3 regions of the Thalassotalea fusca genome follow, and region 3 is predicted to be linked to each of the others. Evidence: predicted binding sites of a transcription regulator. Region 3 holds the regulator's gene; each other region holds the start of a gene.
The links. Region 3 encodes MetJ, which represses methionine synthesis genes. Its sites were predicted from a motif close to TAGACGTCTAGACGTCTA; they were not measured.
Positions count from the first base shown of each region.

Region 1 (7,012 bases), on a different contig from region 3:
CATTCGAAATTTGATATGGCTGTGTCATTCTATTCACAAATTCCTATGCAATTTAGCCGTCAATTCATTGAATAATATCGTATTTCAGTGAATAGTATCACTCGTTTGCTTATTCTCTGGCGGCGTGCCTAGCTCGGTAAAGCAGAGTAGCGCAGAAATGCGTACATACTCAGAAATTTCAAAGTAGGCCTGCTCAGTATCTTCGTCTTCGTCAACTTCTTCAGACAGATTAGCGATTTCAGCAAAGTCAGATAGCACTTCCTTCACGTCTTCCGACAATATCGCGTTGTTCTTTTGCTGTAGACCCATGCCCAAATTAAAACCTTGTACCCAAACACCTAATGCATGGCCGCGTTCAGCCATAGAGTCGTCATCATCTGGTAGTAGTAAGGCAAACGTATATGAATCATCCAGAAGGCTCTGCCAAACTTGACCAAATAACAGCTTTAATGTCATACGAACTTGCGCGGGAATATCTTCACCGTTGTTAAACATGTCATTGATAATTTGCAGGTAGTCATTTTTTTCAAATTCATAGCCACCACAAATTAAACCAGTAAGTAAGCCATGAATTTCTGACGCGTGAGCTTTAACGTTTTCGGTGGTAATAATCGCCTGTATCGACGAAAATTCAAGGGAGGATTGTTCAGTCATTAATCACTTTTTAACTTAAGTTGTTTCTTACGGTTATCGTACCACTGCACATTCATTCTTACTAGCGTGTACAGACATAAAAAAACACAATTAGGCTATTGCATACTTGATCTGTGACCGTTATAGTTGACCAGCTAGTATGTTTGTAATTTGTGTATATTTTACAAACAAATACGTAATATGTAGTGAAAGCAATAATGCATTCACACAAAATTCTGGATTGTTGTAATAAATGAAGCCGCATAATGTTTCTATTGAAGTAGCCAATAGACGATTAAAAGTCGCTTGTCCTCAAGGACAAGAGTCTGCGTTATTGCTAGCGGCAGAAGAACTCAACCAGCGTTTGTCACTCGACAAAAAAAATCAGAATTCGGTAAAAACGCCTGAACAAGCCATGCTAATGACGGCATTGAATTTAGCGAATGACCTAATTCAAGCCAAAAAGGCACACAAAGCTGAACTTATTGAAATGCAAAGTAAGATTGATTTACTGCAATCAACCATTGAGCAAGCATTGCAAGAAAAAAGCAGCAAACAAGCCTAACCTCGCCCTTAACCAGCACAATCTTCATCCAAACAGCATAAAAAAACTGGCCTGCCTGTTAAACAATAGACTGATCTTGTTGGCAAAATCAGCAAACACACTTTTTAACAGTTAAAATTGTTTAACCCTAGCGATGATATTAGCTATAATGCCATTCAAGACTTCTGGGATGTGCGTAGATTAACTATGTCCCTGAGCCGATAAGTTTTACCTAAGGGAATTTATCAGTGTCTATTGAGCAGGCCCGACTCGCATCGGGAAGCCTACGGGTATTGTGCGATTTCCGCCTTGAACACACGGTGTTCAAGGGCTGACGTTGACTACGGCATTCTGGAAGCTTACTCCCCTTACCTACCATATTCGTATGTTTCGTTTACATCACGCTTTATCAATCGATGCTGTATTTAGCGCAATCTCTGGCCGAGGCAATTTATCCAATATTGAATACAAATAGATCACCCACAAGCAACCCGCTGCACCAATCAAAAATAACCAAACCCCAACTGAATCTAACAATACACCACCAATAAATGGTGCGATTGCATAGCCAACCGAATAAAACGAAGCGGCACCAAAGTATGCGCCTCGCAGGTGTTTGGGTGCGATGCGATCAATGTGCACATTCATTGTTGGAAACAATACCGCTTCCGCTAAGCTCATCAAAACTATTGCGCCCACCCAACCCCAAAACCAAGTCAACGGATTGAAAGCTAACCATACTTGTGAAATGGCTAGCACAGCTAATGCAATCTGAATCCGCTTAACCAAAGTTAAGCTTGCCATCACTTTAAGTAAAATGAATTGAAAACAAACAATCACTAGTGCATTAGTCAAGATTAATGAGGACACCAGTAGTAAAACATCCGGCGCATCTGCACGTTTAAGGTATTGCACCAATGTTGTGTCCATTTGCGCATAAATTAACATGCAGGTCATGTTGGCTAAAATCAAACATTGAAGCAGGCGGTCTTGCTTAAGTACCTGCCACACGACAGAAAAATGCCCTTGTTTCTGATTGTTATCTACGGTTAAGTCACTGTTAGCAGTAGATTCCAGCTCAATATTATTAAGCCCAGCTTGTTGCTTAAAGCCCCAAGCCAACACGACTAAGAACAATAAAAACGCATATGCAGTGATCACAAAACTGGATTGCTGCCCTGTTAATCCTAACCAAACGCCTCCCATTGGCCCCAACGCAGCGCCAACATTTACACTGAAATAGCGTATTTGCATCGCCAGCTCTCTCGCATCTTCATCCTTGACGATGTCACCGATTAATGCCGAAGTTGGAGGTTCCCATATGGCTTTTGCAATTGAACATAGCGTTATTATAACGACATACCCCGTAAGGCTTGTCACCTCAGCCAACGCTATAAATGAAATGATGTACAGTATACCGCTCGCATACATAATGTTTTTGCGGCCATATTTGTCTGACAATGTACCACCAACAAAGCCAACGAATACCGACACCAATGCAGCCGCTGACAAAATAACGCCCACTGACGTTGCGGAAAGCTGAAAAGAATCATAAAGAATGATCGCAAGGAACGGCCAAACCATATAATAACTTCCACGTGTAATGAAAGCGCCAAATATAAGCACCCACATTAATGCTGGAAATGATTTTAGCTGTTGTCGCCGGCTCATGTACTACATCCTTTACTCATGAATTTCTAAAAACGCTAGTTATATACTAAATATTGCTTGAATCATACCTTTACATTCGCCACAAAAATCAATATAACTCCCAACTAGTTTTATCAATAAAGATCAGCCCGTCATACATGTCTCAGTTGACCCTATCTAGCACTGCAAATACATCGCTTGCACAGCGCCCAATCGGCGTGTTTGATTCAGGTTTGGGTGGTTTGTCTATTCAGCGTTGTATTAGCCAAATGTTGCCAAATGAGCATATTATTTATGTGGCTGACAATGCCTATGCACCATATGGTTGTAAAACTGAGGAAGAAATAAACGCTAGAGTATTACAAATTGGTCAGTGGTTTCATGTGCAAAAGGTAAAGGCAATTGTTGTCGCATGTAATACGGCCACAGCTTCTTCCATCGAAAAACTGCGCGAGCAATATCACATCCCCATCATAGGCGTTGAGCCCGCGATAAAACCTGCGGTAGAGCAAAGTAAAACCAACAAAGTTGGATTGCTAGTTACGTCTGCCACCGCAAACAACAGCCGCTTTAAGCAACTTGTGGCGCGATATGCCGACAGTGCTGAAGTGTTGATACAGCCTTGTCCCGGCTTGGTCGATCTCATTGAGCAAGGACAACATCAGAGTGACGAATGTCATAAATTATTGCTTCAATACTTAACACCACTGATTTACGCTGGGGTCGATACGATAGTACTAGGATGTACACACTATCCGTTTTTAGCACCAATGATAGAGAGAATTGTAGGTGCTAACATTGCTTTAATGGAAACCGCACGGCCGGTCACAGAACAGCTAATACGCCAACTAGCGAAATATGCGCTATTAAATCAGTCGTCAAATAACCCTGAATTATCGTTCTGGGCGAGTAATCCTTCTGAGCAGTTATCTCGTTTAGTGTCGCAGTTACTTGCTTTAGACATCCCCGATATTCGCCATATTCAAATCTAGCTTTAGCACATCCGTACAAATCCAATAAAGCCATTTAGACGTCTAGGCGTAAAAAAAGTAGCAAATTTCAAAATAACCGTTACAATATGCCTAACTATGCCAATTTAACGAAGCGAATCGTCTAGAGATGAATCGAAAAAAGGCCAAGTATTCTATATTTATCAATAGATTAACTTCGCCATTTTCGAGAATTCAATCGCTTAATTAAGATTGGTAGTACACCCTAACTTATATCAATCCGTTGTAGCGAATTGATCAAGAATATTTACAGAGGAATTATGTCTAGACACTTGTTTACCTCAGAGTCAGTCTCTGAAGGTCATCCGGATAAAATCGCCGATCAAATATCGGATGCTGTATTAGATGCAATTATTGCCCAAGATAAAAATGCGCGTGTTGCCTGTGAAACTATGGTCAAAACAGGTGTCGCGATTATTTCTGGTGAAATCTCAACATCTGCTTGGGTAGATTTAGAAAAGCTTACACGTAAAGTTATCAGCGATATCGGTTACACCTCTTCAGATGTAGGCTTTGACGGTGAAACTTGTGGCATCATGAACTTAATTGGCCAACAATCTTCAGAGATTGCCCAAGGTGTTGACCGCACAAGCCCTGAAGAGCAAGGTGCTGGTGACCAAGGGTTAATGTTTGGTTATGCCACAAACGAAACTGAAACATTAATGCCTGCTCCTTTGTACTATTCACATCGATTAGTTGAGCGTCAAGCAGAAGCACGTAAATCAGGTATTTTGCCTTGGTTACGTCCTGATGCAAAAAGCCAGGTAACGTTCATTTATGAAGATGATAAGCCTGTTGCGATTGACACTGTGGTACTTTCTACACAGCATAATCCAGATATTAAGCAAGCAGATCTTCATGACGCTGTGATGGAAAACATCATTAAGCACACGTTGCCAGCTGAATTATTAACGCCTGAAACAAAGTACTTCATTAACCCAACAGGAAGCTTTGTCATTGGTGGCCCAGTAGGTGACTGTGGATTGACTGGTCGTAAGATCATTGTTGATACCTATGGCGGTATGGCTCGTCACGGTGGTGGTGCGTTCTCTGGTAAAGATCCATCAAAGGTAGACAGAAGCGCAGCATACGCAGGTCGTTATGTGGCGAAGAACATTGTTGCTGCTGGCCTTGCTGATCGCTGTGAGATTCAAGTTTCTTACGCTATCGGTGTTGCTGAGCCAACATCAATCTCAGTTGAAACATTTGGTACAGGCAAAGTCAGCGAAGAAAAGCTTGTTGAATTAGTACGTGAGCACTTTGATTTGCGTCCTTATGGCATTACGAAAATGCTCGACTTACTTCACCCAATGTATCAACAAACAGCTGCTTACGGACACTTTGGTCGTGAGCCGTATGAAATGACCGTTGGTGATGATACGTTTACCGCGTTTTCGTGGGAAAAAACAGACAAAGCAGACGATTTGCGCGCTGCTGCTGGTTTGTAATCAGCCAGACTTTAAATAAGCTAAGTCAAACTAAAAAAGAGCCTTTATTGGCTCTTTTTCGTTTTGAGGCGTCCCATCTCAATACTATTTGACTAAGTAATGAATTCGCTCACCGAGCTAGCCTCTATTAACAATTAATACTCGTGCAGATAGGTTAGCGGGTATCCTAGGTTTATTGAGTCCAAGTGCCGCTAACGTGTTTACCGACAATGCCCCTGTAATTAATTGCTTAGCAATGAATCTTGTGCCGAACGGCAAAGACAGTTTCACCACTTGATTTAGCGACTTCTTCGCAAGTGCATTACCTTCAGGTGAATATGCTTGGCATTTAGCTTCATATGCGCGTTGAAATTTGTGCCATTGTCCTTCAGTTTCAGGTATGTCCGTTATGCGCATTCGTTGGCCTACTTCACTCCAAAAAGTAAGCAAGACGTCAATTTCGTCATCCGCTAGTTGGTATCGACTAAATTGTCGATTGAATCGAACTGGCTCTAAGATGAATGTAGAAAGTACATAGAGGAAATCATCGTTGGACGCAGGTAAATTGGCATGCACTCGGTTGATATGAGAGAACGTTGCCCGACTTTGCTCGCTGTCAATTCCTGACGATATGATTGTTTTAATAAAATCTCTAGTTTTACTTAAACGCTCGTAAGTTTGCTGGTTTAACTGGCTGTTACCATAAAGTTGCTCTACTAAATGCGCGATACTCATTGTTTTGAGCAGCGCGATATATGTTCCAAGTCGAAACGTATTGCGGTATTTGACGTAATATAGCGTCTGAATGTCCATCAGTTATCAGCTTTATCCATTATGTGGGTTAGTATCAAATAGCCATTGCGTATATACAACCAAATTTTTCGAAATGCCGCTACAATTAGTCTAATAATGTATCAAAAATTATCAGCTTATTAGCCACAGTTAGAGCGCATTATGAAAAGATGGCGACAACATATTTTGTTATTTTTCCTGCTAGTATCTAATGCAGCGCTAACCTCGACTGCAAATACATTGCCCCCCCTTAATGAACAACGCATCAATATTCCATTAAACCGATGGACAAGCCAACGCGTTTTATCTCATGTAGTGGGCAAAATAATCAGTGATGCTGGAACACCTGTCACCTACCTAAATATTTCGTCAGATGAACAGTGGGGAGCTATGCAACGCGGCTTGGTGCACTTTCAAATTGAAATTTGGCAGCCGTCTATGGAGAAAGATTTCACAGCACACGTTGCGAGTGGCAATATAATTGACATGGGGACGCATGACGCACGCGTTGCAGAAGAGTGGTGGTACCCAAAATATGTTGAAAACTACTGTCCCGAACTACCGAATTGGCGCACACTTAATAAATGTAGCCACCTTTTTAAAGGGACGTTTGAGTCTAGTAAAGGCATCTATTACGGCGGCCCATGGTACTATAGCGACGCGTCTATTATTCGTGCACTCAATCTCGAATATACGATTGAACGTAAAAATGATGCGATGAGTCTGTGGGATGAACTCAAAGCAGCCATAGAGCACCACCGCCCTATTCTATTACTCAATTGGAGCCCTAATTGGACAGACATAGACGAAATAGGCAAGTTTATAGAATTTCCTGCGTACGAACCTGACTGTCCTACAAAGCCTGAATGGGGGCTAAATCCCACGTTGGTTGATGATTGTGGCAATATGCGTAATGGCTGGTTAAAGAAAGCAGCAGCACCTAGTTTAGTTGCATC
Region 1 is NZ_JBQRUN010000004.1:73,491-80,502, forward strand. It holds gene pepP (Xaa-Pro aminopeptidase) at 1-28, opposite strand, end outside; gene ACSLUK_RS06430 (UPF0149 family protein) at 85-654, opposite strand; gene ACSLUK_RS06435 (cell division protein ZapA) at 887-1,198, shown strand; RNA gene ssrS (6S RNA) at 1,357-1,539, shown strand; gene ACSLUK_RS06445 (MDR family MFS transporter) at 1,577-2,848, opposite strand; gene murI (glutamate racemase) at 2,986-3,819, shown strand; gene metK (methionine adenosyltransferase) at 4,098-5,285, shown strand; gene ACSLUK_RS06460 (oxygenase MpaB family protein) at 5,403-6,077, opposite strand; gene ACSLUK_RS06465 (ABC transporter substrate-binding protein) at 6,219-7,012, shown strand, end outside.
Region 1: a site for MetJ is predicted at 3,855-3,872, ahead of metK (methionine adenosyltransferase). Genes of this name have one in related genera too.

Region 2 (7,012 bases), on a different contig from region 3:
AGCGAGGCCTGAAAATAAGTAACAACGTAAAAACATCTTTAGCACCTGGCTCTCAAGTTGTGGCTCGTTACCTTGATAGTACAGGACTGCAACAATACCTCGATAAATTAGGCTTTAATCGTATTGGTTTTGGCTGTACTACCTGCATTGGAAATTCTGGCCCACTCGATTCTGATATTGAATTGCAAATTAAAACAAATAACTTAAATGTGGGAGCTGTATTATCTGGTAATCGAAATTTTGAAGGGCGTATTCATCCTTCCGTTAGATTAAATTGGCTAACATCTCCACCTCTTGTTATTGCATTCGCACTAGTTGGACATACGCGCATAAATTTTGACAGCGAACCAATAGGCAGTGACGGCTATGGTCGACCAACTTTTTTGCGAGATATATGGCCAAGCGACAGTCTCGTTGACGAAACCGTGAAATTGATATCTCGGAAACACTATGAATCATCGTATCAAAACATGCTTGTTGGCGACCGAATATGGGAAGAACTTCCTATCAACCCAACTAACTGTTATCGGTGGGATGAACGTTCAAGTTACATTAAAAAACCACCATTTTTCGAAGCGTTGAATGATATATACAACAAAGGATTGGACAGTAATACTTATCTGCCTGAACATACTAAAATAACGTCAGCCAGCATACTATTGATTCTTGGTGACTCGGTAACGACCGACCATATCTCACCTGCGGGCTACATAAGCACTGACAGTCCATCAGGTAGGTATCTGGTTAGCAAGGGCATTGAACCAGAGCAGTTCAATAGCTACGGTGCTAGACGTGGCCACCATGAAGTAATGGTGCGCGGTACTTTTGCAAATAATCGTTTACGAAACAAAATAGTTGCACCACAAGAAGGAGGCATTACTCGAATTTTTGCTGAAAAAGTGGAGAATAATGAAGCCCATTTCTCAGTATATGAAGCGAGTCGTTATTACGCAGAGCATAACATTCCTTTAGTGGTGTTTGCTGGCAAAGAATATGGCACAGGTTCTAGTCGTGATTGGGCAGCGAAGGGCTGTAAATTACTTGGTATTAAAGCGGTTGTTGCGGAATCTTTTGAACGCATTCACAGAAGCAACTTAGTGGGAATGGGCATTATGCCGTTGCAGCTACCAGCTAAAATGTCACTCAATGAATTGCAGCTACAAGGTGATGAGAAAATTGATGTTATAGACGACAACAGTAGTGATGCATGCCATTTGGCACCAAATCAATTGCTTACCCTCAGGATAAGATCAAATAAACCGGGAACGATAACAACCCCTGTTTTAGTTCAAGTAAGTTTATGTATTTATAATGCCACAGAAATGAATTACTTTTTAGCTGGGGGCGTACTACCTTACGTAGCAAAACAGTTTTTAGGAAAGTAAACTCATAAAAAACATCAAAATGCACTAATGCTAGTTGAGTCAATGATTTGGTGACGAAAATCGCTCATATGCTGTCACTATATTGGGAATCAGCTGCTTGATTAAAGTTGACGCGGAATGACCTTTTGCATAGCGAGCATAGAGTGTTTTTTGGATGCCAGAACTACCTATCGATTTATGAAGTAATTCTGTATAGGTTTGATTCGGTAAAAATACCCAGTTGGGTAGCGCAGCTACACCCATGTTATTGGCAATCATTTGGAGTATGACATGCGTATTGGCAATAGGTTTAATTTGTTTGGGTTCGATATTCGCGGGTGTCAGTAAATCAGTAAATATATCCAATCGTTCTTTTGCAACAGGATAGGATAGCAGTATTTGATCCTTAAAATCGCTAGCTTCAATGTGCACAGTTTTTTGCCAAAATGGTGTGTTAGGGACTACCGCAATAAGTTCAAATGAACCTATTTCTTCATAGCAATATTTGTCATCTGTGATAATTTCGTCAGTGAGTAATATGTCGGCGCTATCATTACTGGATTGTTCAAAAATTACATCGTCAAACTCTAATGTAAGGTTAGGAAATTCAGACTGAATATTGGTGAGTTCGGCAAATAGCCACTGAAAGCAAGCGTGGCAGGCAATTGAAATAGTCAGTTCTATATTGTGGCTTCGTGTGGGTTTCAATTTCTCAGAAACCTCTTCTACCAATGGGAGTACTTGTTTAGCGAGAGCAAGTAATGCTCTCCCTTGTTTACTCCAAACGATCGGTGAGGTGTTACGCTCAAATAACTTTTGACCGATTCGATGTTCGAGATCTTTTAGTTGATGAGAAAGCGCTGATTGGCTCATTGCTAGTACATCAGCTGCGCCTTTCAAACTTGCTGCTTCATCCAGTACTTTTAGCGATTTTAAATGCTTTAATTCGAACATATGAATTTTTTGCAACTCCCTGTTGAAATATATGCGTTTGTTTTTTGCACGTTATTCATCAATTATAACCATATAAACTTCTAGACGTCTATAATGGTGAGAGAATGAAAATACATAATTTAGGTTTCCCGCGTATCGGGGCAAAAAGAGAACTAAAATTTGCGCTTGAAAAATATTGGGCAGGTGAGTCGAAGGTAGAAGAATTAAATGCAGAGGCTGCACGGATTAGAGAAACTAATTGGCAGCTTCAAACAGATGCGGGGCTTGATTTAATTCCTGCGGGAGATTTTGCTTTTTACGATCAAGTGTTAACTACCAGCTTGTTGTTAGGTGTAGTACCCAAAAGGTTTAAAACTGATAAACATGATCTAGATTTAGAATTTCGCATCGCCCGTGGAAAAGCACCTACAGGTTGCGCCTGTGCTGCTAGTGATATGACCAAATGGTTCGATACTAACTATCATTACATAGTGCCAGAACTCGACCAGAATACTGAATTTGCGTTACACGCTGAGCGTTTACTGAGTCAAATTGATGAAGCGCAGAAAAGCAATAGGCAAACAAAGCCTGTTATTATTGGCCCTGTTACCTACCTATATTTAAGTGCAGGTGACGATAAAGGAAAATTGGCACACCTGTCCAAGTTACTGCCCGTATATCAGTCCTTGATTGATCTAATAGCCGAGCAAACGGATGTAGAATGGTTACAAATTGATGAACCTATTCTAGCGCTTGAGCTGAACATTCATTGGCAAAATGCGCTGCAAAACACCTACCAAGTATTGAATAGCCATAAGCTAAACCTGTTGGTGGCAACATATTTTGGCTCAATAGCGCATCATACGGAGTTAATTAAGAGCTTTGCCAATGTCGCCGGTATCCATATTGACACTGTCGCTGAGCCGACAAATCTAGAAGCATTATTGCCTGAACTACCAACTGACTGGATTGTGTCGTTAGGTGTTATTGATGGTCGAAATATCTGGAAGGCTGATCTTTTATCGATTTATGAGGCTGTAGCGCCTATCTATCAGCAGCTAGGAGATAAACTCTGGTTAGCCCCGTCCTGTTCACTACTTCATAGCCCGGTTGATTTAACGGTTGAGGAAAAGCTGGAACCACAAATCAAATCTTGGTTGGCATTTGCCAAGCAAAAATGTGAGGAATTGGCATTGCTTAAGTCAGCGTGTATATCAGGAGATACGAAAACGTTGGTCAGTTACTCGGTAGCTATTCGCGATAAATCCAATGCGAGTCTTTGTGTCGATACCGCGGTACAAAAGCGACTGGCCGCCATTGGTGAAGATGAAATTCGACGCCCTCACACATTTGAGCAACGTAAAGCTGCTCAACAGGCGCTATTGAACCTACCCGTTTACCCAACAACAACTATTGGTTCATTTCCTCAAACCGGTGATATTCGACAGAATCGCGCAAAATGGCGTAAGGGGGAATTATCAGATGAACAATATCAGTCATTTATCAAACAAGAGATAAAGGACACAATCGATCGTCAGGAGTCATTCGGCCTAGATGTATTAGTACATGGTGAGCCTGAGCGTAACGACATGGTAGAGTATTTTGGAGAACAGCTTAACGGTGTTGCATTTACTCAATTTGCCTGGGTGCAGAGTTATGGCTCCCGCTGTGTAAAACCGCCGATTATTTACGGTGATGTAAGCCGAAAACAACCGATGACTACCTATTGGACTGAATACGCACAGTCGTTAACGAACAAGCCGGTCAAAGCAATGTTGACTGGGCCGATAACGATACTATCTTGGTCGTTCATCCGTAATGATATTCCTCGAAAAGACGTGGCTTACCAAATTGCGTTAGCTGTGCAAGACGAAGTTAAAGATCTGGAAGCAAATGGTTCCAATATTATTCAAATTGACGAACCTGCAATTCGTGAAGCGATGCCGGTTAAAGAAAGTCAGTGGCAGTCTTATTTTGATTGGGCTACTCAGGCGTTTCGTATCACTACGGCAAATGTATTGGCGTCTACGCAAATTCATAGCCATATGTGCTATTCTGATTTCAATGAAATATTGCCGGCGATTGTGGCACTAGATGCAGATGTATTAACCGTTGAAACCTCGCGTTCAAATATGGCATTACTTGATTGCTTTGAACATGAAACCTACCCGAATGATTTAGGACCTGGTGTGTATGATATCCATTCTCCTAACGTACCAAGTGTTGATTGGATAGTAGCGTTATTGCGTAGCGCAGAAAAATACATTCCAAAAGAACGGTTGTGGGTTAATCCAGATTGCGGCTTGAAAACGCGTGCTTGGCAAGAAACTGAACAAGCATTGTTAAATATGGTACAAGCTGCGGAACAATTGCGTTACCAATAACGACCTTGACTTAATCACGCCACGCGCCTGAGCAGCATTTTTCCTGCACAGGCGTTTTTGCCTAAAATTTCACTTGTGAATAATTACACGCTTAGTATAATACCGCCTCACTTCTCGAGTATCTCTTAATTTTCCAACACAAACTAAGATTCACCCGACAAGTGTAAGTGAAATTCGTAAATCGAATGAGAAGGGGTATAGTTCCAATTGGTAGAACAGCGGTCTCCAAAACCGACGGTTGGGAGTTCGAATCTCTCTACCCCTGCCATATTTGATGAAAGTGAAGGTATCACTTTTTATTGTGCATAGTGGTTATGCGTGAGTCTTAGCGTAGACGGGTAAAACAGGTCAATGAATATGAGTGCAAGTACAGAAAACCAACCGAGTGGTTCTCTAGATTCAGTAAAATGGGGATTAATTATCCTTATTTTGGCAGGTGCAGTTGTTGGTAACTATATTTATGGTGAGTTATCAGTATTAATCAGAGCGATTGCGGTAGTCGGTGCGGTGATAGTTGCAGGTTTAATTGCAATGCAAACGGAAAAAGGCCGTGCAGCAGTGCTATTTGCAAAAGAATCTCGTACTGAAGTGCGTAAAGTTGTATGGCCTACACGTCAGGAAGCCGTACAAACAACTGGTATCGTTTTAGTAGCAACCTTAATCATGTCACTCGTAATGTGGGGGCTTGATTCTGTATTATTTTGGGTTGTTGGATTTATCACAGGTTTACAGGTTTAATTATGTCTGAAGAAAATACAACGCCATCTGAGGTAACAGGTCCTAAGCTGCGTTGGTACGTAGTGCAAGCATTCTCAGGTTATGAGGCTCGCGTTCAAAAAACACTAATTGAGCACATTGAGATTCACGGCTTGCAAGACAAGTTCGGACAAATACTAGTGCCGACTGAAGAAGTTGTTGAAATGCGTGCAGGCCAAAAACGCAAGAGTGCACGTAAGTTCTTCCCAGGCTATGTTCTTGTTGAAATGGCAATGGATGAAGAAGCATGGCACTTAGTGAAAAGTGTTCCACGTGTATTAGGCTTTATTGGTGGTACGAGTGATCGTCCTGCGCCAATTACACAGCGTGAAGCAGATCGTATTCTTCAGCGTTTAGAAGACTCTACTGACAAACCGAAGCCGAAAACGTTATTCGAAGTGGGTGAAGTGGTACGCGTTATTGATGGCCCATTTGCTGACTTCAATGGCGTAGTGGAAGAGCTAGACTACGAGAAGAACCGCATTAAAGTATCGGTACTTATTTTCGGTCGCTCTACGCCGGTTGACCTAGAATTTGGTCAGGTTGAAAAAGGCTAACAACTAAATTTAAAAATCGTATTAAAATAATACAATTTAAGACTTGAATCGGCAGCGTTGATTAATATATAATCCGCTGCCGATTTTTTTTATGCGTAGATTATTTATGTGCGTCATAAAGCAAAATCAGTAATTTTTTAACAGCGGGGAGCTCGGCCAAATAGGTCTTTAGTTCAGCAGAACGGGCGTTTGAACCCATAGAAAAGGTAATATAAAGATGGCTAAAAAAGTCCAAGCTTTAATTAAGCTACAAGTAGCTGCGGGTGCTGCTAACCCGTCACCACCAGTTGGTCCTGCACTAGGTCAACACGGTGTGAACATCATGGAATTCTGTAAAGCGTTCAACGCAAAAACAGATTCTTTAGAAAAAGGCGCTCCGGTACCTGTAGTAATTACGGTATACAATGACCGTTCTTTCACTTTTGAAACTAAAACACCACCTGCTTCTTTCTTATTGAAAAAAGCTGCTGGCATCAAGAGTGGTTCAGGTCGTCCTAACACTGAAAAAGTTGGTACAGTTACAACTGCACAACTTGAAGAAATCGTTAAGATGAAAGAACCTGATTTAACTGCTGGTTCACTAGAAGCTGCAGTGCGTACTATTGCGGGCTCTGCTCGTTCAATGGGTTTAGTGGTAGAGGACTAATCAATGGCTAAATTATCAAAACGCGCTCGTCTTATCCGTGAAAAAGTAGACGTATTAAAAGATTATGAAATCAACGAAGCACTAGCACTTTTAAAAGAATTAGCGACGGCTAAGTTTAAAGAAAGTGTTGATGTTGCTGTTAACTTAGGTATCGATGCTCGTAAATCAGACCAAAACGTTCGTGGTGCAACTGTACTACCAAACGGCACTGGTCGTGATGTTCGTGTTGCTGTATTCACTCAAGGTGCTAATGCAGAGAAAGCGAAAGAAGCAGGTGCTGACGTTGTTGGTATGGAAGACTTAGCTGAGCAAGTAAAAGCTGGCGAAATGAACTTCGACGTTGTAATTGCAACTCCTGATGCAATGCGTGTT
Region 2 is NZ_JBQRUN010000005.1:250,497-257,508, reverse strand. It holds gene acnA (aconitate hydratase AcnA) at 1-1,385, shown strand, start outside; gene ACSLUK_RS08800 (LysR substrate-binding domain-containing protein) at 1,425-2,318, opposite strand; gene metE (5-methyltetrahydropteroyltriglutamate--homocysteine S-methyltransferase) at 2,423-4,681, shown strand; tRNA gene ACSLUK_RS08790 (tRNA-Trp) at 4,873-4,949, shown strand; gene secE (preprotein translocase subunit SecE) at 5,039-5,419, shown strand; gene nusG (transcription termination/antitermination protein NusG) at 5,422-5,994, shown strand; gene rplK (50S ribosomal protein L11) at 6,212-6,640, shown strand; gene rplA (50S ribosomal protein L1) at 6,644-7,012, shown strand, end outside.
Region 2: a site for MetJ is predicted at 2,392-2,409, ahead of metE (5-methyltetrahydropteroyltriglutamate--homocysteine S-methyltransferase). Genes of this name have one in related genera too.

Region 3 (7,012 bases):
TTTCGCTTGTGAAAATTCAGATAAGAAGAAATCATCTAGTCGCTCAGCTTTAGCAAGAAATGATTCCTTGTCGATATCGCGTAATGATTCAGGTACTAGATTTTGTACTTCAATGTCGGTGAGTTGTAACGAGTATCCTGCTAATCGCGCTAAAATCAGCAGTTTGCGCTGCACATCTCTACCCGACAAATCTTCACGAGGATCGGGCTCAGTTAACCCTTGTGCTAATGCATCTTTCATCAACGTTGAAAAAGGTACTTGTGCATCATACTTTTGAAATAGCCAAGACAGCGTACCAGAAAAAATTCCAGCTATTTCTCTTATTTCATCCCCGCTATTGAGTAAATCTTTAATCGCATAATTCACTGGTAATCCTGCGCCAACAGTTGTGTTACCCAACCAGATACTGTGATTGGCTTTAGCGAGTGTCAGCAGGTTTTCATAATTTTCGGTATCAGAAGAAGCGGCCCATTTGTTTGCACCGATAACATGAATACTTTGTTTAAAAAAAGCGGGATATAACGCGCTAAATTCCTCACTAGGGGTGTTATCAACCACAATAAGCTCATCGTAAGGATGATTCTTTAACCATGACAACAGTAATTCGTTGTCATATGTTTGTGCAAATCGTTCAAACTGTTCGTTAGCTTGTTTGACATCAATACCGTCATTATTGATTAATGCTTTTTTCGAGGTTACCAAACCTACTAAGTGAACATTTTCAAGCGCCTCAACTTTGTTTAACTGCGTTGGTAACATTTCAATAAATCGTTTGCCAATATTGCCTAGTCCTGCCACGACCAGTCCAATAGTACGAGCATCTTTCGTCATGTCATGATGAATATTATTGAGCAATTCAACTGAACATGGTCGTGCAAGTATAGCGATTAAACTGTGCTTACTTTCCGCAGGCAAAATATCGATTGGCTCTTGCGTTTTTAATGCCCGCCTAAACCGTGCGCGAACACTGCCATGCGTCGCTACTTTATGTCCAACCGTTGCCAGAATTGACACTGGTTTGAATAACACTTCTTTATCGCTGCTCGCCAGAAATTGACTAACAGATTTTTGCTGTTCTTGGCGAATAACAGCTACCCCTTTTTTACTATCAAAGCAGATTGGGTCAAAAAGCGCAGCGGCATGCTTACCTTGGTCAGCTAATAATCCTTCAGATCGAACTAACAGCAAGTCATTCAAAAAAGTCACTGAAAGTTCCTGTTTGGCAATCTGGCCAAATTTTCCGATTTCAGTACCGCCTACTTCCGGGGCAAAACTACTTGCCACATGTAAGTGGGTCGCATGCTGCTCTAATGGTTTCAGCGTTTTAGCATGTAATACAGGATTACCTAATCGACCGAGTTCACGTGCTACACCATTAGGAAGACGATGTAGCTTACGCGCCAATGACACCATACGAGGATCAGCACTATAGATACCATCTACATCGGTCCAAAGAGTGACATTACTGGCTTGTGTTATGGCAGCCATAATCGTTGCAGAATAATCACTGCCATTTCTACCTAGCGTCTTTGTTAGCCCTGCTGCATCACGGCTAATGTAACCAGTTACCACGGTTAAACTGCTTGGTTGTACAAGTTCTTGAAATCTCTTAGTACTTTGGTCAAAATCTACGTTGCAATTCACTTCATTATCAATGCGTAAGAAGTCACGCGCGTCAATCATATGGCTTGGACAAACTTGTTGGTTTAGAACAGCTGACAACAATCGTGCTGACCATACTTCACCAAATGCCAATATATCATTGATATACAGTGCTATATCTTCACTTATCCACGATTTTAACTGCTCAATATCAATTTGAAGCAAGTCAAGTAGTCTTGCTGCACTACCTTTGTTTAATAGCGCTGTAATCAACTCGTGTTGGCACAATTCTAACGCTTTGATAGATTCTGCTAAGGCAGCATCGTGTGCCCTTGCTTGTTCAATAATAGAGAATAGCGCATCAGTCGTGCCACCATTGGCTGATACCACAACAACATCGTTTAGTTGACAATGCTGTTTGATGATTTCAACGACACGATTAATACATTGCGTTGATGCTAAGCTACTGCCACCAAACTTATGGATTTGAATCGTATGTTTCAACAACTGGTTGTTTGCGGCGGCTAATACTTCATTTTCAATTCTAGCGTTCATTATTAATACCAAATATGTTCCTAACCAGCGTCAAACTTGTTGACTTGCTAATAATCCTTGCGCCAAATCGGCAAGAATGTCTTCTATATCTTCGATGCCAACAGAAATACGCACCAACGATTGCGTTATACCCGCCTCTTCCTGCGCGGCTAATTCCATACCAGCATGTGTCATTGTTGAAGGGTGACTAATTAAGCTCTCAACACCGCCGAGCGACTGAGCGAGTGTAAACAGCTCGAGTGCATCAAATAAACGCGTAACGGCTGCTATACCACCTTTTACTTCAAAGCTCATCATTGCACCAGATGAAGATTGTTGTTTAATTGCGATGTCATAGCCTGGATGACTTTCAAGTCCAGGATAGTAAATAGCATCAATGGCTTCATGCGCAGATAAAAAAGTGGCAACGGCATCCGCATTTTGTTGATGTTGTTGCATTCTTACCGGTAGCGTTTTCAGCCCTCTAAGTGCCATATAACTGTCGAATGCAGAACCTGTAATACCAATACAATTTGCCCACCACGCGAGTTCCTCGCCCAATGCTTCTGTTTTCGTGACCAAAACACCACCAACAATATCGCTGTGTCCATTAATAAATTTTGTTGTGGAATGAAATACAATGTCTGCACCTAGATCTAGCGGCCTTTGCAGAATGGGCGACAAAAAGGTATTGTCTACCGCGACCAATGCACCAACAGCTTTACTCGCCTTTGTAACTTTTTCGATATCGACTAAGCGAAGTAGCGGATTGCTTGGCGTTTCGATTAACACGACCTTTGGCTTTGACTGAAGTGCTTCTGCTAATGCCGGTTCATCATTCTGATCAACAACGATTAACTTAAATTGACCTTTTTTAGCCAGATGTGTAAATAGTCTATAGCTACCGCCATAGCAATCATGAGGAATAACGATGGTGTCGTCGACTGTCAGCAATTGACAAATAAGATGAACAGCTGACATGCCTGTACTGGTAACGATGCCAACTTGACCATTTTCAAGTTCAGCAATAGCTTGCCCAAACAAAGATCGGGTAGGGTTGCCTGTTCGAGAATAATCGAAATCTCGTTTGTCGTTAAAGCCTTTTAAAGAATAGGTACTAGAAAGGTGAAGCGGAGGGACGACTGCGCCATGGTGTTTATCACTATTGATACCCGCTCTTACTGCGGTTGTGGCAAATTTTTTCTGTGACATGCAAGCCCCTAAGTTAACTTTAACCATTTGGATGTTTGGACGTCTATAACTCTAAACAATTTAAAAAACACCGTCAAGCCATTTTAGACATCTAACCCTCTACACATTCATAGTTGACTCAAACAAAACAACTAGTAAAATTCTCTTATTATAATAAAGAATTTTACTAATGAGGTATGTCCATGGCAGAGTGGAATGGTGAGTATATCAACCCATATGCAGAACATGGCAAAAAGAGTGAGCAAGTAAAAAAAATTACCGTCTCAATTCCTTTGCGTGTTTTAAAAGTGTTAACTGACGAGAGAACACGCCGACAAGTTAATAATTTAAGACATGCGACTAACAGCGAGCTGCTATGCGAAGCTTTTTTGCATGCTTTTACTGGTCAGCCGCTGCCAGATGATGCGGATCTTGCTAAAGACAATCAAGAAAAACTCCCTGAAAGTGTTCGTAAGGCGCTTGAAGCGCGTGGAATTACGGATTTCAGCGAATTTGAAAGTAAGGATGATTAATACCAATCTGCATAAAGGATTGGTATAAGCCTTTAGGCACGAAAAAGCCAGCTTTATAGCCTGTCTCTTATACACAAATCCCTGCTAAGTAATTAGCAGGGATTTTTTGAACTAAATTAAACCTGCCAGAGAAAGTGCCTAATATGTCATGGGCTTATCAAGAACTGGCTAAATTAGGTGGCTGGAAAGATACCAAACGCACAGGCCGTGCTTCAGTTAAGGTGATATGGCAAGGATGGTTTAAATTGAAAACCATCCTTGAAGGTTATGAGTTAGCTCAGTCTCTTGAGTCTGACTTGTGATCAAGAGACAGGCACACAACGCTGGCTTTTTTATTGCGCTAAAATATGGCTACCTTTAGTCTGCCATATAATTTTCAGGCAATTCTAAAGCAGCAACGCCTGAATCTATTGCTGCCTGCGCAACGGCTTTTGCTACCTTAGCACATAGACGCTTATCCATAGGTTTTGGAATAATATAGTCAGGACCAAATTCCAACGCTTCATCTCCTGATGCTGTTAAAACTTCTGCCGGAACAGGCTCTTTAGCAAGTTCACGAATAGCATGTACCGCAGCAACTTTCATCTCATCATTAATAGTACGTGCACGAACATCTAGTGCACCTCTAAAAATAAACGGAAAGCATAATACATTGTTCACTTGGTTAGGATAATCAGAACGCCCTGTTGCAACGATAACATCATTGCGAGCGGCCATTGCAACTTCAGGTTTAATTTCTGGATCAGGATTCGAGCAAGCGAAAATAATTGGTTTATCAGCCATCATTTGAACATGTTCTGTTGATAGTAAGTCTGGACCTGAAACACCGACAAATACGTCTGCGCCATCAATAACATCTTCCAATGTACGCTTATCGGTATTATTGGCGAACAACTTCTTATATTCGTTTAAGTCATCACGACGCGTATGAATAACGCCTTTGGTATCTAACATGTAAATCTTTTCACGTTGGGCACCGCATTTAATCAAAAGCTCCATACATGCGATTGCCGCAGCCCCTGCCCCCATGCAAACGATGTTGGCATTTTGAATGGATTTACCTTGGATATCCAAAGCATTCAACATCCCAGCCGCTGTTACGATTGCCGTACCATGTTGATCGTCGTGAAACACAGGGATCTTACAACGCTCTATCAGCGCCTTCTCGATAGCAAAACATTCTGGCGCTTTGATATCCTCAAGATTTATACCGCCAAAACTGTCGGCAATGTTAGCAACTGTGTCGACAAATTCTTCCACAGTCTTGTGTTTAACCTCAATATCAAATGAATTAAGGTTGGCAAATCTTTTAAATAACAATGCCTTGCCTTCCATGACCGGTTTAGATGCCATAGGCCCCAGATTACCCAACCCTAAAATAGCGGTACCATTGGTGATTACCGCTACGGTATTACCTTTGGCCGTATAACGGTACACATCCTCTGGGTTTTCGGCAATCGCTCTGACTGGCTCTGCAACACCTGGGCTGTATGCAAGAGACAGGTCTAAGCTGGTTTCCGCTGGTGTTGTTAATTCGACAGAAATCTTTCCCGGTGTTGGGAATTCATGATAGTCCAAAGCTTGCTGTCGTAAATCGGTCATGTCTTTATCCTAATGCGTTAGTTGTAATTTATACACTGCTCGGAGCAGTCAGCTATTTTCGTTCTTTTTATTATTGCAATATATGTTATTGCAAACAGACTTGATGATTCAAGGGTATTTATATATAAAAATTAGCTACAAGCTATATTAAATATAGACTTACTAACAAAATAATTCACATAAACAATCGAAATACTGACTATATTTATTCACTTATCTATATAAAACTAAAAGTTCTGCCCAAAAACCTAAAGAAGCGGCACTTTATGCAAGTTTGCCAAGTTCAATACAGTTTGCAGAATTTGAATACATTTAACTTCCATTCACAACAAATACAAGAAATATTAGTTGCAGTAAAAATCAGACTCAACATAAATAGCCGAATATTTATGCAACCAATATAGTCGGTCCTGTTTCACCTAAAATCGCTCTAGTAGCATGGAAAAAACTATAACGTGAGTCAAAAAAAACGGCTCTAGTAGTTAGAGCCGTTTTCGATAAAGCGAATTAAATGCTTAACGCATTAGCTTAGTCATTAAATGGATTAACTAAGATAATCGTTTCATTTCTATCTGGGCCTGTAGAGATGATATCTACAGGTACGCCTGTCACTTCTTCAATGCGCTTAATATAAGCTTTAGCATTAGCTGGAAGTGCATCTACCGACGTTGCGCCAACTGTTGATTCTGTCCAACCCGGCAACTCTTCATAGACCGGTGTTACTTTTTCGTAGCCTTCAGCAGCCGTTGGCGGCACGGTAATAACATCACCAAATTCTGTTTTGTAGCCTGTACAGATTTTCAATGTCTCTAAGCCATCTAAAACATCAAGCTTAGTTAAACAGAATCCGCTAATACTATTGATTTGAATCGCACGATGCATAGCAACAGCATCAAACCAGCCACAACGACGCTCACGACCTGTAGTCGCGCCAAATTCATGGCCAACAGTACCTAAATGATTACCAATTTCATCATTAAGCTCTGTAGGGAAAGGTCCTGAACCAACACGTGTGGTGTATGCTTTCGTTATACCTAAAACATAATCAAGGTAGCGTGGGCCAAAACCACAGCCAGTTGCAACACCACCAACTGTTGTATTTGAAGATGTAACGTATGGGTACGTACCATGGTCGATATCTAGTAATGTGCCTTGTGCACCTTCAAACATGATAGAATCACCATTCTTACGTGCTTGATCAAGCAACTCAGTGATATCCGCAACCATGCCTTTGATAATTTCAGCAACATTCATGGCATCAGCTAAAACTTCTTCATAGCTGATAGGGTCTACTTTGTAATATGTTGTCAAAACGAAATTATGGTACTCCATAATTTCCTTTAACTTCGCCGCAAATGTTTCAGGGCAGAAAAGGTCACCAACGCGTAGACCACGTCGAGCTACTTTATCTTCATACGCTGGACCTATGCCACGGCCAGTAGTGCCAATAGCTTTGCTACCACGTGCTTTCTCACGTGCTGCATCAAGCGCATTATGATAAGGCAGTATTAGAGGGCACGCATCGCTGATTAGCAATCGTTCGCGAACAG
Region 3 is NZ_JBQRUN010000003.1:16,856-23,867, forward strand. It holds gene metL (bifunctional aspartate kinase/homoserine dehydrogenase II) at 1-2,157, opposite strand, end outside; gene metB (cystathionine gamma-synthase) at 2,188-3,348, opposite strand; gene metJ (met regulon transcriptional regulator MetJ) at 3,531-3,860, shown strand; partial or broken gene ACSLUK_RS04495 (IS4 family transposase) at 3,986-4,162, shown strand; gene ACSLUK_RS04500 (malic enzyme-like NAD(P)-binding protein) at 4,218-5,462, opposite strand; gene ACSLUK_RS04505 (adenylosuccinate synthase) at 5,991-7,012, opposite strand, start outside.